Ilumatobacter coccineus YM16-304: one gene and its partner. Each later gene encodes a partner of the first gene's protein in a complex. Links are inferred from orthologs where the notes say so. Each region holds a gene or a part of one and is shown in the gene's direction. Other genes may lie near its edges. The genes, in order: mfd and uvrA.

Region 1 (15,375 bases):
TGGTCTCCGATCGATCACCAACCACGTCAAGTCGCAGGACTACCTGCGGGTGCGGATCGGGGTCGGCAAACCCGACTCGAAGCACGTCGGCAAGGTGCACGTGCTCGCGCCGTTCCCGAAGCGTCAGCGTGAGTTGATCGACGTCGTCATCGCCGATGCGGCCGATGCGGTCGAGATGATCATCGCGGAGGGCGTCGACGCGGCGATGCAGCGCTACAACACGAAGAAGTGAACTTCGTGACGACAACGACGATGCGCGCGACGACGCGTTGCACCGAGGCCGGTGCGGCCTCCGAGAGAACAGGCCAGACCGATGACCGACGTTGCTGACGACCTGATCGCCGGCGAGGTGGACTCCGCCGAGCGCATCGCTCCGCTGGTCTCGCTCGCTCCCCTGCTCCGCGACGAGCCGGGCCTCACGCGTGCCCTCGCCGACCCTGGGGCGCGCCTCGCCGTCGTCGAAGTGGCCCGGCCGATCTCGATCGCCGCGCTCGCTCGGCTCTCCAACCGGCGACCGCTGGTGGTCGCCTGTCCGACGGGCACGATGGCCGCGCAGCTCCACGACGACCTCCAGCAGTTCGTCGCCCCGGACGAGCTCGCGTTGTTCCCCGGGTGGGAGACGCTGCCGTTCGAGCGGGTGAGCCCCAACGTCGAAACCATGGGCCAACGCCTCGACGTGTTGTGGCGGCTGCGCGACCCGGAGCGGTGCCCGAAGGTGATCGTGGCCGGCGTTCGGTCGCTGCTCCAGAAGCTCGGTCCCGGCGCGATGAGCGTCGAGCCGATCGTCATCCGACCGCAGACCGAGATCGACCCCGACATCCTCGTCAAGACGCTGGTGCGATTCGGCTATCGACGCGAAGAGCTCGTCGAGCACCGCGGCGAGTTCGCTCGTCGCGGCGCGATCATCGACGTGTACCCGGCTCGCGCCAGCGCCCCGATCCGCATCGATCTGTGGGGTGACGAGGTCGATCGCCTCACCCGGTTCGGGGTGAACGACCAACGGTCGGTCGCCGACCTCGACGAAGCCCTGATCTTCCCCGCCCGCGAACTGATCCCCGACGAGCGCGTGCAGGAGCGCGCTCGCACGCTCATGGCCTCCGAGCCGTGGGGGCGCGAGCAGTGGGAGCGGCTCGCGGAGGGTGCGCACTTCGACGGCATGGAGTCGTGGCTGCCCTGGCTCGTCGACGACGACGTGCTGCTCACCGACGTGCTGCCCGACGACGCCAAGGTGGTGCTGCTCGAACCGCGGCGCATGCGCGACCGAGCCGCCGACCTCATCGCCGAGGAAGACGATCTGGCGCGCACCCTCGCATCGACGTGGGCTCGCGATCCCGACAAGACGTTCCCCCGCCTGCACGCCGACCCCGACGTGCTCCTGGCGAGCGCCGGTTCGTTCTGGTCGATCGACTCCACGCCCGAATCTCCCGACACGCCGCTCGTCGAGGCGATGGGCTGGGGGCCCGTCGTCGGTGACGGCACCGGCCTCACCGACCGGCTCCGCGATCTGATCGCCGACGGGTATCGCGTCGTGGTCGCAGCCGACGGCGAAGGATCGGCTCGACGTCTGCACTCGATGCTGCTCGACCAGGGGCTCGACTTCGCGCTGCGCGTCGGTCCGAAGGCCGACCTCACGGTCGACATCCCGGTGGGCGGCAGCATCATCGTCGCCCCGCTGCATCGCGGTGCCACGCTCCCCAACGCGAAGGTCGCGATCGTCGCCGAATCCGATCTGACCGGTCGGCGTCGCGCACACCGTCAGGCTCGGCCGCGCAAGCGCAGCGAGACCGCGAGCACCTTCGAAGACCTCAAGGCCGGCGACTACGTCGTCCACCAGCAGCACGGTGTCGGCAAGTACGACGGCATGGTCAAGCGAGCGATCGGTGGCGTCGAACGGGACTACCTGCTGTTGTCGTACAAGGGCGGCGACAAGCTCTACATTCCGTCCGATCAGATCGACACGATCCGCCAGTACGTCGGCGGAGAGGCCCCGAAGCTCCACAAGCTCGGCGGTTCCGACTTCGCCAAGACCAAGAGCCGGGTCAAGTCGGAGGTCCGCCAGATCGCGCAGGAACTCGTGCTGCTCTACCAGCAGCGCGTCACCGCCGAAGGCCACCAGTTCGCCATGGACACGCCGTGGCAGGCCGAGATGGAAGATGCGTTCCCGTTCGTCGAGACTCCCGACCAGCGCACGGCGATCGACGAGATCAAGGCCGACATGGAGCGCGGGTTCCCGATGGATCGCCTCGTGTGCGGTGACGTCGGTTTCGGCAAGACCGAGATCGCGATCCGCGCCGCGTTCAAGGCGATCCAAGACGGCAAGCAGGTCGCCGTGCTCGCTCCCACCACACTGCTGGCGACGCAGCACGGCAACACGTTCGCCGACCGATTCGCCGGGTTCCCGATCCGCGTCGAGGTCCTCTCGCGCTTCCTCACCGCCGCGCAGGCGAAGAAGGTCGTCAACGACGTCAAATCCGGTGAGGTCGACTGCGTCATCGGCACACACCGCCTGCTCGCCGCCGACATCCACTTCAAGGATCTCGGGTTGCTCGTCGTCGACGAAGAGCAGCGGTTCGGCGTGCAGCACAAGGAGAAGATGAAGAAGCTGAAGACGAACGTCGACGTCCTCACGCTCTCCGCCACGCCCATTCCGCGCTCGCTCGAGATGTCGCTCGTCGGCATCCGCGACCTCTCGCTCCTGCAGACACCGCCCGCCGAGCGTCAACCGATCCTCACCTATGTGGGCGAGTACGACGAGCGGGTCGCGATCGAAGCGATCCGTCGCGAACTCCTGCGCGAAGGCCAGGTGTTCTGGGTGCACAACCGGGTCCGGTCGATCGACAGCGCGGCCAGTCGGCTGCGCGAACTCGTGCCCGAAGCACGCATCGCCATCGCCCACGGGCAGATGGACGAAGGCTCGCTCGAGAACGTCGTCCAGGACTTCTGGGACGGTCAGTACGACGTGTTGGTCTGCACCACGATCATCGAGTCGGGCATCGACATGCCGGCGGTCAACACGCTCGTCGTCGAGCGCTCCGATCTGCTCGGTCTCGGCCAGATGCACCAACTCCGTGGCCGTGTCGGGCGCTCGGGCCAACGCGCCTACGCCTACCTCTTCCACCCGCGCGACAAAACGCTGAGCGAGGAGGCGTACGAGCGGCTCCGCACGATCGGCGAGGCGACCGAACTCGGCTCGGGCTTCAAGATCGCGATGCGTGACCTCGAGATCCGCGGCGCCGGCAGCCTGCTCGGCGAGTCGCAGTCTGGTCACATCGCCGCCGTGGGCTACGACCTCTACTGCCAGATGGTCACCGAAGCCGTGAGCGAGATGAAGGGCGAGCCGCTCCCGAACGCTCCCACCGAGATCAAGCTCGACGTGCCCACCGACTCGTTCCTGCCCGACGACTACGTCAAGAAGGAGGAGTCGCGGCTCGAGGCGTACCGCCGGCTCGCCGACGTCACGTCGCAGGCCCAGGTCGACGACATCCGAGCCGAGTGGGAAGACCGCTACGGCCCGCTTCCGGCACCCGCCGAGTCGCTGCTCCAGGTCGGCTACCTCCGCGCCGAGTGCCACCGCCTCGGTGTCACCGACCTGCAGATCACGTCGTCCGACGCTCGCATCCAGCCGATCGAACTCAAGATGAGCGCAACCCTGCGGCTGCGTCGCCTGTCGAAGGGCGCGAAGTACAAAGAAGACCTGCACCAGTTGGTCGTCCCGCTCCCCCGTGGCAAGGATGCAGCGACCTTCCTGGTCGGATTCTTCCGCGATCTCGTCCCCGACGACGACTGAGCGCAGCTCGATCCCGAGCGCGACCACCGAACCGCCTCGTCAATCATCTCGTCACTCATTACGATCCCCTGCTGTGACCCGCCGACGTCTGACGATCCTGCTTCCCCTCGCTGCTGCGCTGCTCGCCGGCGGCTGCACCACCTTCTCCGATGCCGATGCCGTTGCTCGCGTCGGTGACGTCGAGTTGAGCGTCGACGACCTCGACGCGCTCGCGGTCGACGCCGGCATCCCTGCAGGTGAGGACCTGCCACCCGACGTGGTCCGCACGCTCATCCAGAACTGGGTACAGGAGACGGCGGTTCGTGACGGCCTGCTCGACCCCAACGAGATCGACATCAGCGAGGCTGCCATCGGCGCACGCTTCGACAGTGGCCTCACCGAGTCGGGCGTCGTGTGCCCCGCCATCGTCGTCACCGACACGCCCGAGATCGCGGTCGACGCCGCTGCCGAACTCGATGCCGGCGCCGAGTTCGCCGACGTCTTCGCCGAGCAGAACATCGACACCACGCTCGATTCGACCACCGGGCAGATCGGCTGCGTCGACATCCTGTCGGTGCTGCAGGCGGCCGATGCTCCCGAGGTCGGCGTGCTCCTCGACCTCTCCGGCGACGACCGGTACGGCTCGTCGGCGCTCACCGATCAACTCGGCACGCCGGTCGGTGGCATCGTGGTCGCCTTCCGCACCTACGACGAACTGGCCGACACCGATCGTTCGGTCGTCGATTCGTCGATCCGTTCGGTGTTCGCCGTCGAGGAGATCGACATCATGATCGATTCGAGATACGGCTACTTCGATCCGATCACCACGTCGATCCAGCCGCTCGGCGGATGACCGACGCTCGGTCACCGGCGTCGATCACCGTCGTCGGGCTCGGTCCCGGCGGCGACGACCACGTGACCGCCGAGACGCTCGCAGCGATCGATCGCATCGCGCATCGCCATCTGCGCACCGCGATCCACCCGTCGGCCCACCTGGTCGCCGACGCTCCCGGCGGGGCGACCAGCCACGACGATCTCTACGAACAGGCCGACGACTTCGACGACGTGTACCGAGAGATCACTGCGCGCCTCGTCACGGCTGCCGACGAACACGGCGAGATCCTGTACGCCGTGCCGGGCTCTCCGCTCGTGCTCGAGCGCACGGTCCGCTACCTGCGCGACGCGTGTGCCGACGCATCGATCGAGCTGCGGATTCTTCCCGCCATGTCGTTTCTCGACGTGGCATGGGCGCGGCTCGGCATCGACCCCGTCGAAGCCGGCGTCCGTCTGATCGACGGCCACGAGTTCACCACGGCCGCCGCCGACGAATCGGGCCCCCTCCTCGTCGCCCACACGCACGCCAACTGGGTGCTGTCCGACATCAAGCTGGCCGTCGAGAACGCCACGGGCGACGAACGGGTCACGATCCTGCAGGCGCTCGGCACCGCCGACGAAGTCGTCGTCGACACGACCTGGGCCGAACTCGACCGCACCGTCGACGCCGACCACCTCACCTCGATCTACATCCCGCAGCTCGCCGCCCCGGTCGGGCGCGAGTACGTCCGGTTCCACGACCTGGTCCGAACCCTTCGCGAACAGTGCCCGTGGGACATCGAGCAGACGCACGACACGCTTATCCCGTTCCTGCTCGAAGAGACCTACGAAGTGGTCGACGCGTTGCACGACCTCGACCCCGACGACCCGGCGTCCGACGACGACCTCGTCGAAGAACTCGGCGACCTGCTGTTCCAGATCGAGTTCCACGCGACGATCGCCGAGCAGGAAGGCCGCTTCACGATCGCCGACGTCACGCAGGGCATCCACGAGAAGCTCGTGCGACGGCACCCGCACGTGTTCGCCGACACGGTTGCCGACGACACCGACACGGTGCTCACGAACTGGGACGACATCAAGCAGGCCGAGAAGGGTCGGACGTCGATCTTCGACGGCATCCCGCGTTCGCTCCCGGCGTTGTCGTACGCCGCCAAGGTCGGCCGCAAGGCGTCGAAGGTCGGGTTCGACTGGCCTGACGTGTCGGGAGCGTTCCCGAAGGTCGGCGAGGAGACCGCGGAGTTGGCCGAAGCGATGGCCGGCGACGACGATGCGGCGACGTCGGCCGAACTCGGCGACCTGCTGTTCGCCACCGTCAACGTCGCTCGTCACCTGGGCATCGACGCCGAACTCGCGTTGCGGGCGGCGAGCGACAAGTTCCGGACGCGTTTCGAAGGGGTCGAACGACTGGCTCGCGAGCGTTCGATCGATCTCCGTGACGCCGATCTCGCGACGCTCGACGCGCTGTGGGACGACGTCAAGGCCTCCGCCGCAACGGCTGACTGACGACCGCGTCGGTGACCGGCCGCCACCAGCCCGTCAGAACTGTGGAGGGCTCGATGCGGCGATCGTGGTCCGGCTGCCCGAACCACCGGGGGCCGCATGTGACGCTGCCTGGCGTGCCGCCGACTCCACGGCCGCGTGTTCGGCGGTGCGTGCGGCCTCCGCTGCAGCCTTGGCTTCGTGAGCCGCCGTGGCCCGCTCCTCGACATCGCGTCGCTGAGCGGCGAGGAAGTTGTGTTGATCGGCCTCGTGGCGAGCGCCACCGGCAACGAGGTGGCTCGACTCGGTGATGGCAAGCGTGCCCACGAGTTGGATGAGCGCGGCCAGCGCGAGGTAGCCGGCCAGACGGCCGAACTCGTCGCTGGTCGAACCGTTGTCGAGCGTCGACAGGCCGACGAGGCCTTGCGTGTGCACGAGCAGGATGACGGCGATGCCGTAGGCGAAACGGATCGGTTGGCGACTTGCCGCCACCGCCACCGCCGCTCGCTCGAGCAGGAAGAACGGGACGAGGAGGATGAGCGCCTGCAGGACGAAGCCGGTGACGACTGCGCCGATGCGCTCGTCGTCGCCGATGCGCTCGGCGACACGCCAGATGCCGAAGGCGGCGGCGGGCCACGCGATGGCGGCGAGGATCGGGTTGCGGCGGCGACCGGTCGCCAGGCGAACGTTCATGACCGACACGAACGCCCAGATGGTCACGACGACGAGCAGCAGCGCCGCGATCGAGCGTTCGACACGCTGCAACGAGGCGAGCGTGTCCCAGGCACGGTCCTGCTGCGACTGCAGCAGGACGCCGTTGCTGGCTTCACGCCAGAACAAGAACATGATGATCGCACCGACGATGCTGAGCAAGGCGAGGGCTGCGACCGATGTGACCACGGCGAGGCGCAGGACGTCGGTGCCGGGGAGCAACCGGATGCGTTGGCGCAGGTCTCGGTCGATCGGCGGACGGGCGTCGGCGCGGAGCGCTCGCGCCCAGAATCCCATGCGGCCTCGGCCGACCCCGGTGGTCTTCTTGCCGGCTCGACGATCGAAGGCCTGGCTCACGGCGTCTTCGACCGAACGGCCGCCGCGGATGGCGAGCCCGAACACGATGAGGGTCGGAGGAACGGCCACGACGCCGAGCGCCCAGGCGGGTGCGACGCCGTCGAAATCGTCGCCGTACGCACCACCGAGGTTCAGCGCGATGAGGCTGAGCGATCCGACGATCGCCAGCGCGACCGGCACCCAGTACCAACGGGCGAGCTCCACCGACGCGAAACCCAGTCGGCGCGTGACGCCCGACAGCACGTAGAGCGGACGGTACATGACGAGCATCGTCACGATGATCGCGGCGAGCGCGATGGCGAGTGGGACGGGCGAGGCTTCGGCGGTCTCGGTCGCCGACAGCCGTGAGTGCAGGAACACGATCGACAGGCCCGCTGCGGCCGCCACGACGAACGGGGCGATCCACGCCGCGAGAGCCTGCATCGGATCGGGCGGCTCGTGTGTGCTCGCGATCGAGAGCAGCCGTCTGGCGTTCTCGACGATGATCCAGGTCCACGCCAGCACGCTGAGGCCGGCGACGACGGCTGCAGCGGTGGTGAGCAACGAGAGCCGCCCCGACCAGGTGTCGCCGTCGACGACGTTGGCGATCTGCCATCCGGTGCCACCGATTGCCAACGCGCCGGCGCTGATCGCAAGCCAGCGGACGAACCACGCGTTGATCGGCACGCGCCGCGCCGACTCACGCGTCGCGGCAGCAGGCTTTTTCGGAGCGTTCGGAGCGTTCGGAACGTCGTTCGAGTCGCCTTCGGGGGTCCACGAAGGAGCAGCGGCGACCTTGAGCTCTGTCGGCGTCGACTGCGGCCCTGGCGGCAGACCTTCGTGTTGCATGGTGTGAAGATCGGCACGCCGACGCGTGATCTTGAGCAGAAGTTGAGAAAGCTCGGACCGAATTCTTCGACCACACTTGAGAGATGCGCGTGCATCTCACCAGTCCGTCGGATCACCCACTCATCGCCGGACTCCCGTTCTCGACCCGTCTCGACGATTGGACGCTGCCCGACATGCACGGCGTCCTCGGGCTCCACCGCCACGTGGTGCGCCTCATCGAGCTCGGTGACGCCAGCTACGTCATCAAGGAACTCCCCGACCTCCTCGTCGATCGTGAGTATCGGCTGCTGCGCGAACTCGCCGACGCCGGACTCCCCACGGTCGAGGTCGTCGCCGCGGTCACCGGCAAGGTGTCGGGAGGCATCCCGGTCGACGGCATGCTCGTCACCCGCCACCTCGACTACTCGCTGCCGTACCGGACCCTGCTGTCGGGCCGGGGGCTCACCATCCCCTACCTCGGCGAGCGAGTCCTCGACGCGCTCGTCGGACTCCTCGTGCGCCTCCACCTCGCCGGCTTCTTCTGGGGCGACTGCTCGCTCTCCAACACGCTGTTCCGCCGCGACGCCGGTGCCCTCTCTGCATACGTCATCGACATGGAGACCGGCGCCCGCTACGGCAAGCTCTCCGACGGGCAACGCACGCTCGACCTGCAGGTCGCGACCGAGAGCGTTGCCGGCGGCTTGCTCGATCTCCAGGCCGGCGGGCGGCTCAAGGCCGACATCGACCCGTGGGACGTGTCGATGCAGATCGAAGACCGCTACCGGGCGCTCTGGACCGAACTGACGGCGGGCGACGAGTTCTCGCCCGACGAAACGTACAAGATCGACCAGCGGCTCCAACGGCTTCACCAGATGGGCTTCGACGTCGAGGAGATGGAGATCATCGACGACGCCGAAGGCGACCGGATGCGCTACATCCCCCGAGTCGTCGAGCACGGTTTCCACGCCGAGCGGCTCCGCAACCTCACCGGTCTCGAGACCAGCGAGAACCAGGCGCGGCGCATGCTCGACGACATCCGTTCGTTCGGTGCCGAGATGCACCAGGAGCGCCTCACCGCCGCCGAGGCCACCGGACGACCGGCTCGGCCGCTCCCCGAGAACGTCATCGCCGTCCGCTGGCTCGACGACCGGTTCGAACCGCTGATGTCGAAGATCCCGACCGAGTTGTTCTCGAAGCTGCAGGCCGCCGAGATCTATCACCAACTGCTCGAACACCGCTGGTTCCTGTCGGAAGAGGCGCGCGTCGACATCCCGCTCGAGACCGCCCTCGAGTCGTACATCTCCGATGTGCTCGCCTCGGCACCCGACGAGGTCAACATCTCACGCCAGACATCTGACGCGTTCGGCGAATCGTCCACCGATTCTTCGGATACCTTCGACCCTCATGAGTGAGATCATCGGAATCAACGGCCGCGAAATCCTCGACAGCCGCGGCAACCCGACGGTCGAGGTCGAGGTGATGCTCGACTCCGGCGCCCTCGGCCGAGCCGCCGTGCCCTCGGGCGCGTCGACCGGTGAACACGAGGCCGTCGAGCTCCGTGACGGCGGCGAGCGCTACAACGGCAAGGGCGTGCTGTCGGCCGTCGGTTTCGTCAACGACGAGATCGCCGACGCACTCGAAGGCTTCGATGCACTCGACCAGCGCGAGCTCGACCGGATCATGCTCGACCTCGACGGCACCGACAACAAGGCCCGGCTCGGCGCGAACGCCATCCTCGGCACGAGCCTCGCCGTCGCCAAGGCCGCAGCGATCGAACTCGACATGCCGCTCTACCAGTACGTCGGCGGACCCAACGCCCACGTGCTCCCCGTGCCGATGATGAACGTCATCAACGGCGGCGCCCACGCCGACAACTCCATCGACTTCCAGGAGTTCATGATCATGCCGGTGGGCGCTCCGAGCTTCTCCGAAGCACTGCGCTGGGGCACCGAGACGTACCACGTCCTCAAGAAGGTCATCGGCGACCGCGGCCTGTCGACCGCCATCGGCGACGAAGGCGGCTTCGCTCCGAACCTCGACTCGAACGAGGAAGCGATCACCGTGCTGCTCGAAGCGATCGAGAAGGCCGGCTTCACGCCCGGCGACGACATCGCCATCGCTCTCGACCCTGCCGTGAGCGAGATCTTCGAAGACGGCGCCTACCAGCTCAAGGGCGAGGGCAAGGTCCTCTCCCCGACCGAGATGTCCGACTACTGGACCCGCCTCGTCGACACGTACCCGATCGTCTCGATCGAAGATGCGATGGACGAGAACGACTGGGACGGTTGGGCCACGCTCACCGCTGCCGTCGGCGACCGTGTCCAGCTCGTGGGCGACGACCTCTTCGTCACCAACGTCGAGCGCCTCCAGACCGGTATCGACAAGACCGTCGCCAACTCGATCCTCATCAAGGTGAACCAGATCGGCTCGTTGACCGAGACGCTCAACACGGTCGAACTGGCGACCCGCCACGGCTACACCTCGGTGATGAGCCACCGCTCGGGCGAGACCGAAGACGCCACGATCGCCGACCTCGCCGTGGCCACCAACTGCGGCCAGATCAAGACGGGTGCTCCCGCTCGCTCCGACCGCGTCGCCAAGTACAACCAGTTGCTGCGCATCGAATCGGCCCTCGGCGACTCCGCCGAGTACCGCGGCCGTTCGGCCCTCGCTCCCCTCCGCTGAGGTCGGCCGATGCCCGAGACGCCGTAGCGAACGAACGACGCTGACCACATCCGATGAGACGACGGCACGACGGCGTGACGGTATGACGGTCGAATTCGAACGGCGCACCACGCTGCCGACGACACCAGAGCGTGCGTTCGACGTCTCGCTCGACGTCGACCTCCATCTCGAGTCGTTCAAAGACAGCGAGGAATCGATCGTCGGTGGCGTGACGTCCGGTGAGATGGCGCTCGGCGACACGGTGACGTGGCGGGCACGCCACTTCGGAATCTGGTGGACGATGACGTCCACCATCACCGAATACGAACGCCCCCATCGATTCGTCGACGAGCAGAAGAAGGGGCCGTTCAAGTCGTTTCGTCACGTGCACGTCTTCGAGTCGCTCGACGACGGGTCGACCCTGATGATCGACTCGGTCGAGTTCGCCGCTCCGCTCGGTGTGCTCGGTCGCATCGCCGAGAAGGTCGCGCTCGAGCGATACCTCCCCAGACTCATCGAACTCCGCAACGCCGAACTCACCAGGTTCTTCGCGTCGCCGGGCGGAGCAGCGTGAGTTCGTTCACGGCGCTGCGCAACGCCGCACGGGCCGTCGTCGGCCTGCCGATCATGGCGGTGCAGCATCTCGCCCGAGTACGCCACCTCGAACGAACCCAACGCGAGGTGACCTCGTTGAGCGAACCCGCCCCGATGCCGGTCACCGCCGGCGGCGACGACGATCTGCAGACTCGATTCGACGGCGTCGGCCCGCTGCTGATGCGCACCTACTCGGTCGAGATCGTCGAGGCGACGATGACGGCGGCCGAACTCATGGACCGGTTTCGCGACGACCCGAATCAGTTCTGTCCGCAGCACCTCGCCGGCTTCCACGCACCGACGGGCGAGACGAGCCGACACCTTCGCGACGGTGAGGAGGTGCTCGTCGAACTCCCGGGACCGTGGAACGGGCCGTTGCTGGTGCGGATCGAGTCGCCGACCGAGACGGTGCTCGCCACGCGCGACGGGCACATGGAGGCCGGCCAGATCAGGTTCCGGACGTCGGACGACGGCGATCACCTGACGTTCGTGATCCGGTCGTGGGCACGCGCCGGCGATCGGTGGTTCCGCAGGCTCCACGTCGACACCCCCATCGCCCGCGAAGTCCAGACCGCCATGTGGGCACACACCTGCGACCGCGCCGTGAAGATGGCCGGAGGCTCGCGCCGGGGCCCGGTGCGCGCCGAGACCGAAGTGTTGGCGAACTCCGACATCGGCGACGACCATGCCCGAGGGTGACACCCTTCGGCGAGCGGCCGAGGTGCTCACCCCCATCCTCGAGCACCAGGTCGTGACCGACCTCTGGTTCAAGAAGCTGCGCGGCTACCGGCCGAGGGTCGGCGACAGGATCGAGAGTGTCGACGCGGTCGGCAAGTACCTCCTGATCGAGTTCGGCCGAGGGCTGGTGCTGCACACCCATCTGGGCATGTCGGGGTCATGGCGAGCCGCCGGCCTCGATTCAACGCTCCCGCGCGATCCGCGGCTGCGCGTCGTGATCGAAACCCGGCTCGGTCGAGCGCTGTGTTTCGCCGCTCCCGAGATCTCGACCCACATCAAGGGATCGGGCACGTCGGCGGCCGATCAGCTCGGCCCCGATCTCAGCGACGACGACGCCGACCTCGAACTCGTCGTCGCGAACAGCCGCCGGCTGCCGCCCGACACGACCGTGGCCGAGATGCTGCTCGATCAACGTGTCGCAGCGGGCGTCGGCAACGTGTTCAAGAGCGAGGCGCTCTTCGTCGCCGGCATCGCCCCGTTCACGCCCATCGGTGACCTCGACGACGCTCGGCTCGCTGCCCTGTGGTCGGTCGCACACCGCCAGCTCGTGGCCAACCGCGGACGGCCGTACCGGTCGACGACCGGGCCGGGCAATGCCGGGCGAACGTTCGTGTACGGCCGCCACCGATTCGCCTGCCGCCGCTGCGACAACGCCATCGCCTTCTCTGCGGCGGGGGAACGCACGGCGCGCTCGACCTACTGGTGTCCGACCTGTCAGCCGGTCGTCGACCACTGAGCGCCAGCAGCAGCGCCAGCACCTCGACCTCTACGTGAGGGTTGTTGTTTTCGCGACATGACGGCCGAAGTGCCTGAACTCCTGCCAGACTCGTGCGGTGCCTCGCAATGCCACGACGTCGATCAAGCGGCCGCCCGTCCGGGCGTCGGCCGACGCCGGCTCGTCGCGGCTCGGTGACTTCACCCGTCCGATCCCCATCGACAAGCGCATCTCGCGTCGCCCCAAGCTGGCGCTGATCGCCGGCCTGCTCGCGCTCGGCGTCATCGTGGCGGCCAGCGTCGCCGTGTTCGTGCTGCCGATCGGTACGTGGCGCGACCAAGACACCGACATCGTCCAGCGCCAAGCGCAGCTCGACGAACTCAACCGCGTCAACGCCGAACTCCAAGCCGAAGTCGATCGGCTCGGCACCGACGACGGCATCCGCGAAGCCGCCCGACAGGACTACGGCTACGTCGAACAGGGCGAAGAGCGCAGCTCGATCCTCCCGTTCCCCGAACTCTCGACCGATCTCCCCGACGGGTGGCCGTACAACGCGGTCACGCAGATCATGGACGCCACGGCGGCCGGCCCGCGCCCTGCTCCGGTCGACGACGCGTCGGCCGACTGACGCTCCGTCACACCGCCGTCAGCCCCGCCCGACGTCAGAGCGCCGACAGCAGTTCGGCCATCACCTGCACCGGGTGGACCACATCGGCGAAACCGAATCGCTTCGCCTGCGACCGACACGAGTACCCCGACGCACAGTTCGTCGACGCGCCGCTCGCGTCGAGTCTTCCCCGCCACCCACGGTCGAAGAGCGCTGCCGACATCGTCTGGCGCTCGGCCTGGTGCCCGAACACCCCGGCCATCCCGCAGCACGTCGTCGCCACCACGTCGACCGAACAGCCGACCGCTTCGAGCATCGCCCGGTACGTCTCGACGTTCGAAGGCGCCAGGCTCACCTCGGTGCAGTGCCCGAACAGCTGCACCACCTGCTCGACGCGGCGATCGGAGCCGCCGGCGAGGTCCGGGAGCCGACCGAGGCGCTCCCGCACGTACTCGGGCAGCGAACGGACCGACTGCGGAAACGTCGGGTCGATCGCCGCGTACTCGTGAGCGCCGAGGAGCGACACGGCCGGTTCGATCGTGATCAGGTCGACGCCCGACTCGTCGAACGAAACGATCAACTCGCGCTGTGCGGCCACCGCTGCGGCGAATCGCCGACGGCGACCCACCACGTGGTCGAACTTGCCCGACGGCCTGAACTCCGCGACCGCGGGCCGCTCCCCCACGGCGCGGAGCACGTCGATCGCCGCGACCAACACGTCGGGATCGAGCATGGCGGTGAACACGTCCGGAACGATCACGACCGTCGCATCGCCGACGTCGCCACCCGCGGGCACGATCTCGACGTCGACCCGGCGCAGCCGCGTCGACAGACGCCCCGCTGGCACCGTCGGCAGGTCGACGATCCCGAACACGCGCTCGAGCACCGGCGACACAACGCGTTGCAGCGGCCTCACCGCTCGCGCCAGGGCCTGCGCAACCGGCGTCGCCGCCTCGAATCGGCTGAGCAGCGCCGCCCTCACTCGGTGTCGTGGGCTCCGGTCGGGTCGACGGTCGAAGAACCGCGACTTCAACTCCGGGATGTCGACCCCGACCGGACAGCGACCGGTGCACGCTCCACACGACAGACAGTCGTGCAGCGACTCGGTGACGTCATCGGCCAGCGCGTCGTCGTCCGGGTCGGCGAGCCACGCTCGCAGCAGGTCGGCGCGACCCTTCGGAGAACGGCGCGGGTCGAGGGTGATCTTGTACGACGGACACATCACCTCGGCCTCACCCCAGTGATGGCAGATCCCGTTGCCGTTGCATCCGAACGCCGTGTCGAAATGCTGCCGCTCGGCCACCGCCACGTCACGGTCCCGATGGATCCGCAGCGGCACGGCATCGATGCGCACGATCTCTCCGACGCCATCGGCCCACTGGTCGGCTCCAGGTCGGTCGGTTGCAGGTGGGTCGGTTGCAGGTGGGTCGGATCCACCGAGCGGTCGATAGAGCTTTCCCGGGTTGAGCACGTCGTCCGGGTCGAAGCCCGACTTGACCTCGCGCATGCGGCGTATCGTGTCGGCGGGCAGGTCGACGTACTCCCCTCGGAACCCTCGACCGTGCTCGCCCCAGAGCACGCCACCGAGCCGGGCGACCAGTGCGGCCACGTCGTCGGAGATCTCGCGCAGCATCGCCTCGTGCGTCGGGTCGTACAGGTCGAGCGCCGGGCGCACGTGCAGACAACCGACGTCGGCGTGTCCGAACATGCCGTAGCCGAGCCCGCGACGGTCGAGGATCTCCCGGAAGCCGGCGACGAACTCGGGCAGCACCGCCGGCGGCACCGCGCAGTCCTCGACGAACGCGACCGATCGGCGGCCACCGACCGCCTGTCCGAGCAGCCCCACCGCGTCTGCCCGAACCTTCCACGCCGCGGCGATGTCGTCCGGATCGCTGGTCGTCGCGATCGCCACGCGGCTCTCGGCTCGGTCCACGATCTCTCGAAGCTCGGCGAGGCCTCGGTCGCCCTCGTACTCCATCAGCAACAACGCACCGCTCGGCTCGACGCCGAGGAGCGCTCGCAGGCGGGGCCACGCCGGCGATGCAGCGGCCAGTGCGATGGTCCGCTCGTCGAGGCATTCGATGGCGACCGGCGCCGTGACCT
Region 2 (14,845 bases), 1.3 Mb from region 1 along the record:
CGCCACGCGAGGCGTCGTGTTCTCGCCCGGTGCCGCAGGGACGACGCAGGAAGTGTTCCAGGACGCGACACAGAACCACTATGCGGTCTTCGGCAACGTGAGTCCGATGGTCTTCCTCGACAGTGGCTTCTGGCGAGATGACCTGCCGGCCGAACCACTGCTCCGCAAGCTCGCCGGTGATCGCCCGTACGCAGCCCTCATCGGCGTGGCCGACGATGCGGCCGAGGCGATGGAGTTCCTGGTCGCCCACCCGCCACAGAACGTCTGAGCAGCGCAGCCGCTCGTCGTCGGCAGCGCAGCGCGTGCCGGCGTCAGCTTCGAGCGCGGCCGTCGAGTCGCTCGCCCGACCTGGTCGTCGGCGCGTGCGACTTCTCTCGGTACAGGTCGGCGTCGGCACGCCCGAGCGTCGCGTCGATGCTGGCAGCGGGGGAGTGCAAGGCGAGACCCACCGAACAGCGCGCCCGCGCCGTCGACCCGTCGGGGGCAGCGAACGCGACGTCGCCGAGTGACGCCCTCAGCTCGTCGGGGGCGGTCGGGTCGAACACGGCGGCGGCGAACTCGTCTCCACCGATGCGAGCGACGACTGCACGTGGCCCGGCAGCGTGCTGCAGGCGCTCGGCGACCTGTCGGAGCAACTCGTCGCCGGTCGCGTGGCCGAAGGTGTCGTTGACGAGTTTGAACCGATCGACATCGACGATCGCGATCGACAGCGACGAGGCATCGGTGGGGTGCAGGTCGCGCATGGCGTCGAAGAAGCCTCGTCGGTTGAGGAGCCCGGTGAGCGGGTCGCGGCGCGCGAGTTGCTCGAGATCCTGACGTGCTGCCGAGAGTTCGTCGATCACCGTCGATGCGGTGCCGAGCGCCGTGGCGAACTGCACGCTGACCAGCGGTGCGACGATCAGCGGGATCAGGAACGGGAGGATGAGCACCAGGTTGTAGGTGTCGAGCGCTTCGTCGATGCCGTAGACGCCGAAGATCAGCGAGTAGCAGAGCAGGCACGAGACGACGCACGAGAACGCGGTCGAGACGAGCACGACCTTGGCGGTGCCGCTTCGGCGTTGCCACAGCGCGAGTCGCTGCTGGAATCCTGAGAGCTCGTACCCCACAACCAGGTATCGGCATTCGGCGCCCGGTCTGAAGCGCTCGGTACGTGGTGTCCGACACCCCTCATACCGGGCGGCTACCTTGAGTTCATCTTCGGTTCACCTTCGAACAGCGGACCGACATGTCGATGGGGTCGAAGCGGGCCCTCGGATCTGGGAACGTGCTATCGATGTCGAGACATTCCGAGCGAGCGGCGTTGCAGCGGTGGGCGTGGGCGCTCGCCGTGTCCGCCGTGCTCGGAGTCGCGTGCAGTGGTGCCGACGACGAGTCGAGCGAGTCGGTCCCCTCGGTGCCGGCAACCGACACCGGTGACGAGGCCCTGACCGAGACCGAGCTGCAACCGGAGGCCGATGCGTCACCTCGGGCAGATGAACCCGTCGACGACAGCTCGGCAGACGAGAGCACGACCGAGGAGATCGCCGCAGCGGAGAACGACACCCAGGAAAGCGCCGCAAACGAACCGGAGGCGGATGACGGACCGCGTGCTCGGTGGGAGACCGGCGACTCCGACTACCTGTTCGACCAGAATCTGCTCCACACGTACGAGCTGACGATCCCCGACGAGCATCTGGCCATCCTCGATGGCGACCCTGCGGCTGAGGAATACGTCGAGGGAAGCCTCACGTTCGAGGGGGAGACCCTCGACGCCGTCGGCATTCGGTACAAGGGCTCGATCGGCAGCTTCCTCGGATGCACCTCGGGGCCGAACCCGATACGACCGTCGGGGGAGAAGACCTGCTCCAAACTCTCGATGAAGATCAAGATCAACTTGAACGAGAAGGTCGAGTTCTACGGGTTGCGACGAGTACAGCTTCACGCCATGAACCTCGACTCGACGTTGATGCACGATCGGCTCGGCTACTGGATGTTCGAGCAGGCGGGCGTGGCCGGACCGCGTTCGACACACGCTCGCCTGCTGATCAACGGCGAGTTCGCCGGGCTGTTCGCGATGACCGAGCAGATCGACGGACGCCTCGTCCGCGACCGGTTCGACGACGGCACCGGCAACGTCTACAAGGAGGTGTGGCCGTTCGACGACACCGGAACCGTGCAGCCCGACGACGTGTTCGTCGACGGGCTCGAGACGAACGAAGACGACGACCCCGACGCCGACATCATCCGTGCATTTGCAGCCGACATCCTCGACAGCGGCGCGGTGACCGACCCCGACGCAGCGCGCGACGTGATCGACCGGTGGACCGATCTCGACGCCTTCATCGCGTACGCGGTCGTCGACCGAGCGATCGCCCACGAAGACGGGCCGTTCCACTGGTACTGCCTCGATGGTCCGTGCGAGCCGCACAACTTCTACTGGTACGAAGACCCGACCGAGCGCAAGCTCCACCTGATCCCGTGGGACCTCGACAACGCCTTCGACAACCTCGTCGACGACGTCAATCCGATCACGTCGATCGCCGACGAGTGGGGTGCGACACGTAGCGACTGCCAACCGTTCGCGTACGGACCACTCGGCCTGCTGCAACGGTCTGCCGGGTGCGACCCCCTGGTGGCAGCCTGGTCGTCGCTGGCGGACGACTACGAGCGCGTTCGACGTGAACTCTTCACCGGCCCGCTGTCGCTCGACCGCCTGCTCGACCGACTCGACGTGTGGGCCGAGCAGATCGAACCGGTGGTCGTCGAGCAGCAGGCCGAACTCGACGACGCCCTCACCGTCGACAACTGGAAGGCCGCGCTCGCCACGCTGGCCGAGAACCTCACGATCGCCTTGGAGAACTGATGACCCAACAAGCCCTCATCGCCTGCGACGCGGTCGCGATCCTGCTCCTCGTCTTCGGGTTGTACTTTCCGCGGTATCGGCGCAAGGACATGGTCGCCGCGCTGCTCGGCATCAACGTCGGCGTGCTGGCCGTGGCCACCGTGCTCGCCAAGGCGGAGGTCACCGCAGGGTTGGGACTCGGCCTGTTCGGCGTGCTCTCGATCATCCGACTTCGCTCTCAAGAACTCGACCAGGAAGAGATCGTCTACTACTTCTCGGCGCTCGCGCTCGGGCTGATCGGCGGCATCTCCGTGCAACCGGCATGGGTCTCTCCGGTGTTGATGGGTGCCCTGGTGCTCGCACTGTTCATCGGCGACCACCCGCGACTGTTCTCGTCGCTCCGCAGCCAGGTCGTCACCCTCGACCGGGCGTACACCAGCGAAGCCGAACTCGTCGGCCGACTTGAGGAACTGCTCGACTGCCGCGTGCATCGCATGAAGGTGCGTCGCGTGAACCTCGTCAACGACACGACCGTGGTCGACGTGCGGTACTCGATTCGAGGTGCCGACGCATGATGTCGCTCGCCGACGCCATGGCCGGGGCCGAACCGATCGACCTCGACCGACTGAACGAGCAGGCCGAACTCCAGACGCGCTCGACCCGCAAGTACATCGTCGACGTCGACGTGGTCGCGGCGATCATGCGGTCGTTCGCCGGCGACGTCGCCGTGCTCGAGATCGGCCAGGAGCGCGTCATCGACTACGAGACCGTCTACTTCGACACACCCGACCACACGCTCTACCTCGACACCGCCCATCGGCGACCGCGTCGTTTCAAGGTGCGGACTCGCCGCTACCAGCGCGACGAGACGGCGATGCTCGAGATCAAGGCGAAGAACGGTCGCGGCGCCACGGTGAAGCATCGGCGGGAGTACCTCGCTTCCCGACGGTATGAGCTGAGCGACGAGGCCCGGCGGTGGATCGACGAGATCGTCGACTTCTCCTCGACGACGACGCTCGCTCCGACGCTCGTCACGCGATTCGCTCGGTCGACCGTCGTCGGTCATCGGGACGACGAGCGGTTCACATTCGACACCGATCTCGTGTGCACCTCGCCCGACGGGGCGGCGTCGTCGCTCGACGGCGTCATCGTCGAGTGCAAGTCGACCGGCGAGTCGAGCAGCGTCGACCGGTGGCTGTGGCGGCAGGGCATCCGCCCCGTGACGATCAGCAAGTACTGCACCGGGCGGGCAGCGATCGACCCGGAGCTGCCTGCCAATCACTGGCACCGCACGCTGCGTACGTACTTCGCCGCCTGACTGGGCGACCCCGACGAGTCCGCCGACGCGAGCCCGGACGCGACGATCCCCGGCACCACGGCGCTGACGCCAGGTGCCGGGGATCGTCATCGAGAAGACGGTGTTCGGGGGTGGCCGATCAGCCTCCGCAGGTGACCCCGTCGAGGGTGAAGGTGGTGGGAGCCACCGGCGGGTCGATGCTCTTGCCGATGAACTGGGCGATGACCGTCTCGCCCGGATCGACCACGCGATCCCAGGCCGGGTTCACGACCGTCACGGCGGTCCCGTCCTGGCTGAAGTCGCCCAACCAGCCGGCACGGAGCCGTTCGCCGGCGGTGAAGTTCCAGCCGAGTTCCCAGCCGACGATCGGTTCGTCGGCGGTGTTCGACAACTCGACCGAGGCGATGAACCCGTTGTGCCAGGTGTTGGCGAACACGTACTCGACCGCACACTCGGCGAGGGGCTCAGGCAGCGTGACCGTGACGTCGTTGTCGGTCGAGGTCGACGCAGCCGTGCCCACACCCGTGGCGGTCGTCGCCGCATCGGCATGCACCGACACGGTGACCGTGCCATCCGCCGTGGCGCCCTCGACCGCAACGCGGTACCGCACGCCGGGGGTCAACTCCACGAGCGACACCGAGGTCGCCCCGGCGGAGCCACCGACGATCACGTCGTCGGTGCCGAATCCGACGACCGGCTCGGCGAACACGACGTCGAAGAGCACGGGCTGTTCGGTGGCCGGGTCGGCCTGCGTGCTCGCCTGCTCGACGCGCACCGCAGGAGCGACGGGATCCGGGCCGGGCTCGGTCACCACGACGGTGACGTCGATCGGCGAACCCTGGCGGAAGCCGATGTGCTCACCTGGTCGGTTGGTGATGATTCCGTCGACGCCGATCTCGGCGAGGCGAGCCCAGGTGCCGGCGTCGTCGACCGTCCACGGCATCACGGCGATCCCGGCGGCGTTGAGTTCGGCCACGGCCTCCGGACGTCCGAGCACGGCTCCCACCGACGGGTTGTACGCCGACAGACCGAGTTCGTTCGCAACGGCGACGAGATCCCCGCTGACCGAACCGGTCAGGAAACCGCGGGGAATCTCCGGCGCGATCGTCTTGGCGTCGCGGATCACCTGTGCGTCGAAGCTCTGCACGACGACCTGGTCGACCATGTCGCGATCGAGCACCGCTTGCAGCTGCATCTCGGTCTCGTCGTACGAGGCACCCGGCTTGATCTCGAGCAGCAGGGTCGGGCCGCGGCCCTTGATGAGGTCGAGCACCTGCTCGAGGTGCGGAAGTGGTTCGTCGACGTAGGCCGACGAGAACCACGAACCGGCATCGAGTTCGGCGAGCTGAGCGCTCGACAGCGCGTCGACAGCGCCGGTGCCGTCGGTGGTGCGGTCGACGGTGCTGTCGTGGATGACGATGGTGGCGTCGTCAGCACTCGTGTACGTGTCGATCTCGATCATCTCGGCGCCTGATCGGAGCGCGGCTTCGACGGCGGCGAGTGTGTTCTCCGGTGCGAGCGACGAGTAGCCGCGGTGGGCGATCGTGATCGGCCCGAGCGCCGGGTCGCGCACCAGGGAGCGCGGTGGGAGCTCGGTAACGACCACGTCGTCGATGCTGACGCGGGCGCCGTCGGCGATGAAGCCGAGGATGCCGTCGTCCGACCGCTCGATGCGGGTGGTGGTCAGTACGAGTTGTCCGTCGAACCACCATTCGCCCGTGCTGCCCTGTGCCACGATGCGCACCTGCACGTCGCGGCCCGTGGCAGCGTCGGCAGGTGCGCCACTCTTGTCGGTCACGTTCCAGCCGCCCGTGCTGCGCAAGGCGAACTCGATGCCGTTGCCGGCCGTCGACTGCGAACGCATCACGGCTTGTGCCCAGGGGATGCTGCCATCGGCGGCGACGTCGGTCATGAGCCCCGCCCAGCGGGATGCGTTGTTGACCGACTCGAAACGCAGCGTGAACTCGGCCTGGTAGTTGTCGAGGTGCGGACCGAAGGTGATGCGGGCCTGCGTCGACGGTTCGTCGAGGCGGAGGCGTCCGTCGGCGACCGACCACGCGCCGGCCAGCGGCGTCCACCCCTCGGGCAGCGAATCGCCGTCGAAGGTCTCCTCGAACCTGACGAGCTCCGGTTCGGGTTCCGGTTCCGGCTCGGGATCGGCGAGCGGTTCGAGTTCGGTCACCACGAGATCGTCGAAGCTGACCGTCGCTCCGGCGATCACGAAGCCGAGCACGCCGGCGTCGGTGCGCTCGACGCTCGTCGTCGACAGCACGAGCTCGTCGTCGAAGTACCACGCGCCTCGCTCGCCCTGGATGTCGATGCGCACGTCGACGTCGTTGCCGACACCAGCGTCGACCGGAGCCGATCCGGCGTCGGTGACGTTCCAGCTCTCGTCGGCGTTGCGGATCGCGAACTCGATGCCGTTCGACGCAGTCGACTCCGACCGCATGACGGCGTGGGCCCACGGTGCTCCGCCGGTCGGCGCCACGTCGGTGACGATGCCGGCCCAGCGACTCGCGTTGACGACGTCTTCGAAGCGCATCGTGGCTTCGATGCGGACGTTGTCACGATGCTCGCCGAAGGTCAGGATCGACGGGGTGTACGCGTTGTCGGTGTGGCCGTACAGACGTCCGTCGCGCACGGTCCAGTCGGCATCGCCGTCGGCGAGCCAACCGGCCGGGAGCGCATCACCGGAGAAGTCCTCCGTGAGGATCACGTCACCTGGCGCGGCGGTCGTCGGCGATGACGCGACGACGATCGTCGATGCCGCAGCGAGGGCAGCGAGTCCGCCGGCGGCGACACGCCGCAGGCGATGGGGGGTTCGATTCATGGGTCGAGTGACTCCTTGCTCCCGGCGGGGGAGCGGTTGTGTGGTGTGGAGTCGCGGACCGTAACGACGGCACATGGACCCCATCCGACGGCGAGATGAACCCGTGGTGAGCGTCTGCCGAACGGGAGACGGGCCACTCCCGCCCGCCGCTGGGCACGTCCCGAACTGAACACATGTTCGCTAGCATTTGACGACAATGGCTCGAAATCCCGCAGAACCGAGCGCCACGAAGGTCGCCAAGAAAGCTCCCGCCGCGAAGGCGGCCGCCCCGAAGAAACGGGCGGCGAAACGTAAGTCCGACGAACCGCAGATCACGGTTCGAGGCGCACGCGAGCACAACCTCAAGAACGTCAACGTCGAGCTCCCGCGCGACAAGCTCGTGGTGTTCACCGGGCTCTCCGGGTCGGGCAAGTCGAGCCTGGCGTTCGACACGATCTACGCCGAAGGTCAGCGTCGCTACGTCGAATCGCTGAGCGCCTACGCCCGCCAGTTCCTCGGGCAGATGGACAAGCCCGACGTCGACGTGATCGATGGGCTGTCGCCGGCGATCTCGATCGACCAGAAGTCGGCGTCACGCAACCCGCGTTCGACCGTCGGCACGATCACCGAGGTCTACGACTACCTGCGACTGCTCTACGCCCGCATCGGGGTGCAGCACTGCCCCAACCACGGCATCGAGTTGGAGCGTCAGACCCCGCAGCAGATCGTCGACCGTATCCTCACGATGGATGAGGGCGTCAGGTTCCAGGTGCTCGCTCCCGTCGTGCGTGGCCGCAAGGGTGAATACGACACGCTGCTCGAAGACCTCTCTGGTCAGGGCTACGTGCGTGCGGTCATCGACGGCGAGACCGTCGACATCGACGAGTTCCTCAAGCGCGACGAACGACTGGCCAAGTACGAGAACCACAAGATCGCCGTCGTCGTCGACCGTCTCGTCCTCAAAGAAGGGCTCGAACGGCGCCTCACCGATTCGCTCGAACAAGCGCTCACGCTCGCCGACGGCGTCGCCGAGATCGAGATCGTCAAGCGCGACGGGGAGGGTGAGAACGAGGTTCTCGTGTTCTCGCAGCACCTCGCGTGCCCGATGTGCGACACCAGCTTCGACGAGCCGGCGCCGCGAAACTTCTCGTTCAACTCGCCGTACGGCGCGTGTGCGAAGTGCGACGGGCTCGGCACCACCTTCGAAGTCGACCCCGAGTTGATCATCCCCGACGGCGACGTCTCGCTCGCCGACGGCGCGATCGCCCCGTGGCGCAGCGCGCACACCCAGTACTTCACGCGGATGCTCGAGTCGGTGGCCAACGTCAACGACATCGACCTCGACGCGCCATGGGATCAACTGCCGGCCAAAGCCCAGAAGCTCATCCTGCACGGGGTGAAGGGCAAGATGACCGTCAAGTACAAGAACCGCTACGGACGCTCCCGCTCGTACCAGACCGAGTACGAAGGCGTCATCCCGTGGCTTCGTCGTCGCCACGAAGGCAGCGACTCCGAGTGGGCCCGCGAGCAGTACGAGGGCTACATGCGTCTCGTCGCGTGCTCGGCGTGCAACGGCGCCCGCCTCAAGCCGGCCACGTTGGCGATCACGATCAACGGCAAGCACATCTCCGAGGTGTGCGACATGTCGATCGCCGATTCGGCCAAGTTCCTCGCCGACCTCGAACTCAGCGAACGCGAGCGGCTGATCGCCGAGCGCGTCACGAAGGAGATCAACGCCCGACTCGGGTTCCTCCTCGACGTCGGCCTCGACTACCTCACCATGTCTCGCTCGGCCGGCACCCTCGCCGGCGGCGAAGCGCAACGCATCCGTCTGGCATCGCAGATCGGTTCCGGACTCGTCGGCACGCTCTACGTCCTCGACGAACCGTCGATCGGACTCCACCAGCGCGACAACCAGCGCCTGATCGACACCTTGGTGCGATTGCGCGACCTCGGCAACACGGTCATCGTCGTCGAGCACGACGAAGAGACGATCCGCGAGTCCGACTGGATCGTCGACATCGGCCCCGGTGCGGGCGAGCACGGGGGAGAGGTCGTGTACTCGGGGCCGGTCAAGGGCATCGAGAAGGTCAAGGACTCCATCACCGGCCAGTACCTGTCGGGCAAGAAGTCGGTGCCGGTTCCGGAGGCACGTCGCTCACAGTCGTTCGATCACATCGAGATCGTCGGGGCCCGCGAACACAACCTGCAGAACATCGACGTGCAGATCCCGCTCGGCAACTTCGTGTGCGTCACGGGTGTGTCGGGGTCGGGCAAGTCGTCGCTCATCCGAGACATCCTGCTGCCGGTGCTGATGACGAAGATCTACAAGTCGAAGATCCCGGCGGGCAAGCACAAGCGCATCAACGGCATCGAACACCTCGACAAGGTCATCGACATGGACCAGTCACCGATCGGCCGGACGCCGCGCTCCAACCCGGCCACCTACACCGGCGTTTTCGACAAGATCCGCAAGCTCTACTCGAGCACCAACGAGGCCAAGGTCCGCGGGTATCTGCCCGGACGCTTCTCGTTCAACGTCAAGGGCGGGCGCTGCGAAGCGTGTGCTGGTGACGGCACGATCAAGATCGAGATGCACTTCCTGCCCGACGTGTACGTGCCGTGCGAGGTCTGCAAGGGCGCTCGGTTCAACCGAGACACACTCGACATCGAGTTCAAGGGCAAGAACATCGCCGAGGTGCTCGACATGCCGGTCGCCGAAGCGGTCGACTTCTTCGCCAACCAACCCGGCATCGCTCGCTACATGCAGACACTCATGGACGTCGGCCTCGGCTACGTCCGGCTCGGTCAGTCGGCGCCCACGTTGTCGGGTGGCGAGGCGCAGCGCGTCAAGCTGGCCACCGAACTGGCGAAGCGGTCGACCGGCCACACGATCTATCTGCTCGACGAGCCGACGACCGGGTTGCACATGGACGACGTCAACCGACTGCTCACCGTGCTGCAGCGGCTCGTCGATCAGGGCAACACGGTGCTCGTCATCGAACACAGCCTCGACGTGATCAAGACGGCCGACTGGATCATCGACCTCGGCCCCAACGGCGGGTCGGGCGGTGGCACGATCGTCGCCGAGGGGCCACCCGAGCACATCGCCACGGTGAAGGAGAGCCACACCGGGCACTTCCTTCGCGAGTTGCTGCCGGGCTGACCGCCGACGATGCCGATCGTCGCCGCCGCGTCTGACACATTCTGAGATCGCCACGCGGTGAGGCGATCGCCGACCGCGGCGCCAGCCGGTCGGATATTCGGAGCATCGAGCGGGTGCGGTGTGACAGCGTCGGTGTCCCGCCAACCGAGGAGCATCCGATGTCCGAATCGTCCGTCACCGCACTCCGTGCCGAAATCGAGCGGTTGACCGCCCGTCTCGATGCCATCGAAGCCGGGGAGCCGGCAGCCCCAGCCGCAGCACGTGATCGAGCCGACGCGCCGGAGACCGGCGGAGTCAGCCGCCGCCAATGGGTGCGCGCTGCTGCGGCAGCAGCAGCCGGAGGCACTGCGGCGGTCGTCGCCGGGCGTCCCGCCGCCGCAGCGGCAGGGTCGCCGCTCACGCTCGGCCAGGCCAACACGACAGCGACGGCCACGCGCAGCGACTACACGGGCCCCGCCGAAGGGGTGGGCATGCTGTTCCAGTCGGGCAACTCGTTCAACACGGGTTCTGCACAGAGGGGCGCGGCGGTCGGGGCGATGACCACCAACGCCTTGCAACCCAATGGGCTGTACGGCTACTCGACCGTCGACGCAGCCGACACGGTGGTCGACTCCGACGCCGTCCTGGCCGGTGCCGCCGGCGTGGTCGGGCATGCGGTGGGGCAACAGTCATTCGGCGTGCGGGCGATGTCGGACCAGGGGTCGGCGGTGCGCGCCGACGGTGCCACGTACGGCGCCGAGATCTCGGGCGAGCTCGCGGCGATGGTGCTCGGGCCCACCACGTTCGTGCCGCCGACGTCGTCGACCGAGTTCCACCGCGGCGGTGAGTTCTACGTCCGTGCCGCCTCCGATTCGGGGCTGGCCGTCGAGTTGTGGTTCTGCACGGTGGGCGGAACACCGGGCACCTGGGTACAGGTGGCAGGTCCGGGACAACCCGGCGCATTCCGTGCGATCGATCCGGTGCGCGCCTACGACTCCCGTTCGGCCCAACCGAGCCCTGGCGTACTGAGCGGTGGCGAGAAGCGGGTGGTCGACCTCACGCAGTCGCGAGATCTCACCACCGGAGCGCCGACCGGCGCGCTGGTGCCGGAGGGAGCGACCGCGGTGGCGTACAACGTCGCCGTCGTCAACACGACGGGCAGCGGCTTCCTGTCGGTCGTGCCGGGCGCGTCGGCCACGTCGTTCAGCGCCGCCACGATCAACTGGTCGGCGAGCGGGCAGATCCTCAACAACGGCAGCATCGTGCGCGTGTTCTCCGATCGTGAGGTCAGCGTGTTCGCCGGAGGAGGCGGGTCGACCCACTTCGTGATCGACGTGACTGGCTACTGGGTCTGAGCGGCGACGCCGTACCGCCGGCCGGCCGCTCCAACCGACCGGGAGCGTCGGGCCGACCTCTGCAATGATCGGCCGGTGACCGTCGGCGCCGACATCTCCACCGGGTTCGGTTCGCTCGAGCCCTCCGAGCGGGCGCGCCTGCAGCATCGCACGCTGTGGTCACTGCGCTTCGCGCAGGTGCCGGGCCAGGCGGCGGTGGCCGGGATGGTCGCGGTGGTGTCGCTGCTGGCGAGCGACATGCTCGGCTCCGACCGCCTCGCCGGGCTCGGGAGTGCCTCGTTCACGCTCGGCGCCGCGGCGACGTCGATTCCACTCGCGGCCTACATGCGTCGTCGCGGTCGTCGGCCGGGGCTCGCGAGGGCGCTGTTGCTCGGATCGCTCGGCGCCGGCGTGGCCGCGCTGGGCGGCGAGACCAGACTGTTCCCGATCTTCCTGCTCGGCATGGTGGCGTTCGGAGCGGGCCAGGCGGCAACCCTGCAACAGCGCTATGTGGCCGCCGACCTCGCCGAACCCGAACACGCCGGCACGGCGATCGCGGCGATCGTCTGGGTCGGCACGCTCGGCGCGGTGTTCGGGCCGCTGCTGACCCCGGCCGCGAAGGCGCTGGGGCGAGGCATCGGGCTCGACGAGTTGGTGGGACCGTTCGTCGTGGGGGCCGTGTTGCTCGCCATCGCCGCAGTGGTCGTCACCGTCCGGCTGCGGCCCGATCCGCTCGAGGTGCTCGGCGCCGTCGACCCCGACGCCCAGCGAGTCAGGCCGCTCCAGCAGATCCGCACGTCGAGTTCGGTGATCGCGTCGTCGGCCGGCGCTCGACTCGGGCTCGCGGCGATGGCGATCTCGCAGGCAGCGATGGTCGGCGTGATGACGATGACTCCGCCGCACATGAAAGACCACGACCACGGCGACTTGTCGGCGTACGTCATCGCGCTGCACATCGTGGGGATGTACGGCCTGGCCCCGGTGGTCGGCCGTTTCACCGACCGCGTCGGCACGAACCAGGCGATTCGGCTCGGTGCGGTCGTGCTCGGGCTCGGAACGGTGAGCACCGTCATGGCGGGCTATGTGCCGGCGTTGATGTTCGTCGGGCTGTTCTTCCTCGGACTCGGCTGGAACATCGGGCTCATCGCCGGTTCGACGCTGCTGACCGGGTCGGTACCCGCAGCGGCGAAGGTGGAGGTGCAGGGCACCGCCGATCTGACGATGAGCGTCTGCGGCGCGACTGCGGCGTTCGGCTCCGGGTTCGTGAAGGAGTCGTTCGGATTCCACCTGCTCGCAAACGGTGCGGCGGTGTTGGCCGGCTGCCTGCTGGTGGCCGCGTGGGTCGCCGCGGCGCGTGCACCGTCGACCGCATCTTGACCGCGGAGCGCGTGCTGCGGCGCGAGTCGCAGCGACTCAGAGCCGTGTCGGGGTCAGCGGTTGCGCAGGCGCTTGCTGAGTTCGTTGAGGCGAGCCTTCTCTTCGCCCGAGAGCGCGTCCATGCCCTGCCCGCCGATCTTGTCGAGCAGACCGTCGAGTTCGGCCTGGTCGGCCGGCGACGCCGGCGGTCGGGTCGGCGGACCAGTGGGCGCCGGCTGATCGGCACCTTTCCACGGGCCTTCGACGACACGCGGCCCGAGATCGCGCGACTTCGGTCGCTTCTTGGGTTTCGGCACACGACCACCACCGCCACGACGGCCACTCGACGCGCCGGGTGAACCGCCGAGCGGAACGTGGGGGATCGGCCACGCCGTGGCGAGACCGAGCGAACGACCGATGCTGAGCCCGGCAGCGATGGCCGAGAGCATGAAGATGATCTGACCGCCGGCGCGGTTGCCCGAGTACTGGAGCAGGTTGAGGCCGGTGAAGATCGCGGCGAGCCCCCACAGCGGCATGATCTCGAACCATCGGACGTTGGGGTACGTGCCGGCGTACACCCAGATACCGCACAGGAACAGCGTGCTCAGACCAAAGTTGACACTGCCGAAGTCGAGCGTGTCGGAGAACGTGCCCAGGATGGTCAGCAGCACCGACGGGACGAGGGCGACGCCGAGCACCCAGGCGAGGAACCGATTGCGGCCGAACAGGCCTTCGAGTTGCTGGCCGAACACCCAGAAGAACACGACGCCGATCAGCGAGAAGAGTTCGGGCTGGGTGGCGATCGGCCACGTGACCAGGCGCCAGACCTGGAAGCTCTCGCGGACGTCGGGGGCGAAGAAGAGCAGCTTGCTGAACGCCGTGAGGCTGGCACCGTAGACGAACATCGAGAACACGGCGAGCGCACACAGGATGTCGACCGTGGTGGCGTCGTAGCGGCTGACGCGGAACCACCCCTCGTTCGGGCGGCGACGGAACATGGCGGAGAAGTACTGCGACATCAGCCAGCAACAGTATCTGGCGATCTCGCTCGACCGCCGCCACTGCGCCATGACCGCGTCCGCGTGCGCCGTCGCTGCGCCATCACGTCCGGCCGCGCAACTCCGGCCCGACGAACGTCGAGCCGTCGGGAAGTGCGCGACCGCCGTCGACCGCTGCCGACCGCAGCCGTATGCTCGGAGGGTCATGAAGCGGCCAGCAGCGGGCACCATCCCGGACGAGCCCGGCTCGTATCAGTTCAAGGACCGGCATGGCCGTGTCATCTACGTCGGCAAGGCGTCGAGCCTCCGGCAACGGCTGTCGAACTACTTCCAGAACCCGAAGAACCTGCACCCGCGTACGGCGCAGATGGTCGAGACCGCCGAGACCGTCGAGTGGACCATCGTCCGCAACGAGGTCGAGGCGCTCATGCTCGAGTACAGCCTCATCAAGGAGCACGACCCGCGCTTCAACGTTCGGTTGCGTGACGACAAGAGCTACCCGTTCCTGGCGGTGACCGCCGACGACCAGTGGCCTCGTGCCGTGGTCATGCGCGGTCGCAAGAAGAAGGGCACGCGGTACTACGGGCCGTACGCCCACGCCTACGCGATCCGCGACACGCTCGACCTGTTGTTGCGGAGCTTCCCGATCCGTACGTGCAGCCAGAACAAGTTCAACGAGCACGAGCGGCTCGGTCGACCGTGCCTGCTGTTCCACATCGAGAAGTGCGCCGGCCCCTGCGTCGGCGAGATCGAGGAGATGGAGTACCGCCAACTCGTCACCGAGCTGTGCCAGTTCCTCGACGGTGACACCGACGAGATCGTCGACCGCTTGGAAGCCGACATGCGCGAGGCGGCCACATCGCTCGAGTTCGAGCAGGCGGCGCGGCTTCGCGACCGTCTCGAGGCGGTCCGCAAGGCGATCGCCAAGCAACAGATGGTGGCCGACAAGAACGAGGACCTCGACGTGTTCGGCATCGCCGACGACGAGCTCGAAGCGTCGGTGCAGGTGTTCTACGTCCGCAAGGGGCGAGTGGTCGGCCGGAAGGGGTTCATCCTCGACAAGGTCGAAGAGCTCACACCCGGCA

Evidence for each region.
Region 2: the proteins of mfd (region 1) and uvrA are in contact, whole or in part, in a crystal structure (PDB 4DFC), measured with the Escherichia coli proteins. The link is inferred for Ilumatobacter coccineus YM16-304 from one-to-one orthologs.

Annotation. Positions count from the first base shown.
Region 1 is NC_020520.1:3,683,484-3,698,858, forward strand. Bases 1-3,987 are described here. They hold mfd (transcription-repair coupling factor), read left to right. Parts: upstream 1-313; coding sequence 314-3,787; downstream 3,788-3,987. Other genes in these bases: pth (aminoacyl-tRNA hydrolase), read left to right, coding at 1-232; YM304_RS16620 (hypothetical protein), read left to right, coding at 3,861-3,987. Also shown: more of YM304_RS16620, read left to right, coding at 3,988-4,619; mazG (nucleoside triphosphate pyrophosphohydrolase), read left to right, coding at 4,616-6,103; YM304_RS16630 (hypothetical protein), read right to left, coding at 6,137-7,975; YM304_RS16635 (DUF4032 domain-containing protein), read left to right, coding at 8,059-9,366; eno (phosphopyruvate hydratase), read left to right, coding at 9,359-10,639; YM304_RS16645 (SRPBCC family protein), read left to right, coding at 10,722-11,192; YM304_RS22890 (hypothetical protein), read left to right, coding at 11,189-11,911; YM304_RS16655 (Fpg/Nei family DNA glycosylase), read left to right, coding at 11,898-12,686; YM304_RS16660 (FtsB family cell division protein), read left to right, coding at 12,784-13,293; YM304_RS16665 (FAD-binding and (Fe-S)-binding domain-containing protein), read right to left, coding at 13,328-15,375. UniProt on the Escherichia coli protein: Couples transcription and DNA repair by recognizing RNA polymerase (RNAP) stalled at DNA lesions. Mediates ATP-dependent release of RNAP and its truncated transcript from the DNA, and recruitment of nucleotide excision repair machinery to the damaged site.
Region 2 is NC_020520.1:2,390,608-2,405,452, forward strand. Bases 6,837-10,293 are described here. They hold uvrA (excinuclease ABC subunit UvrA), read left to right. Parts: upstream 6,837-7,144; coding sequence 7,145-10,093; downstream 10,094-10,293. Other genes in these bases: YM304_RS22415 (glycerophosphodiester phosphodiesterase family protein), read right to left, coding at 6,837-6,948; YM304_RS10805 (hypothetical protein), read left to right, coding at 10,252-10,293. Outside these bases: YM304_RS10765 (LOG family protein), read left to right, coding at 1-268; YM304_RS22410 (GGDEF domain-containing protein), read right to left, coding at 312-1,106; YM304_RS10775 (CotH kinase family protein), read left to right, coding at 1,274-2,842; YM304_RS10780 (DUF4956 domain-containing protein), read left to right, coding at 2,842-3,396; YM304_RS10785 (polyphosphate polymerase domain-containing protein), read left to right, coding at 3,393-4,139; more of YM304_RS22415, read right to left, coding at 4,258-6,836; more of YM304_RS10805, read left to right, coding at 10,294-11,427; YM304_RS10810 (MFS transporter), read left to right, coding at 11,503-12,783; YM304_RS10815 (DUF6576 domain-containing protein), read right to left, coding at 12,837-13,781; excinuclease ABC subunit UvrC, read left to right, coding at 13,966-14,845. UniProt on the Escherichia coli protein: The UvrABC repair system catalyzes the recognition and processing of DNA lesions. UvrA is an ATPase and a DNA-binding protein. A damage recognition complex composed of 2 UvrA and 2 UvrB subunits scans DNA for abnormalities.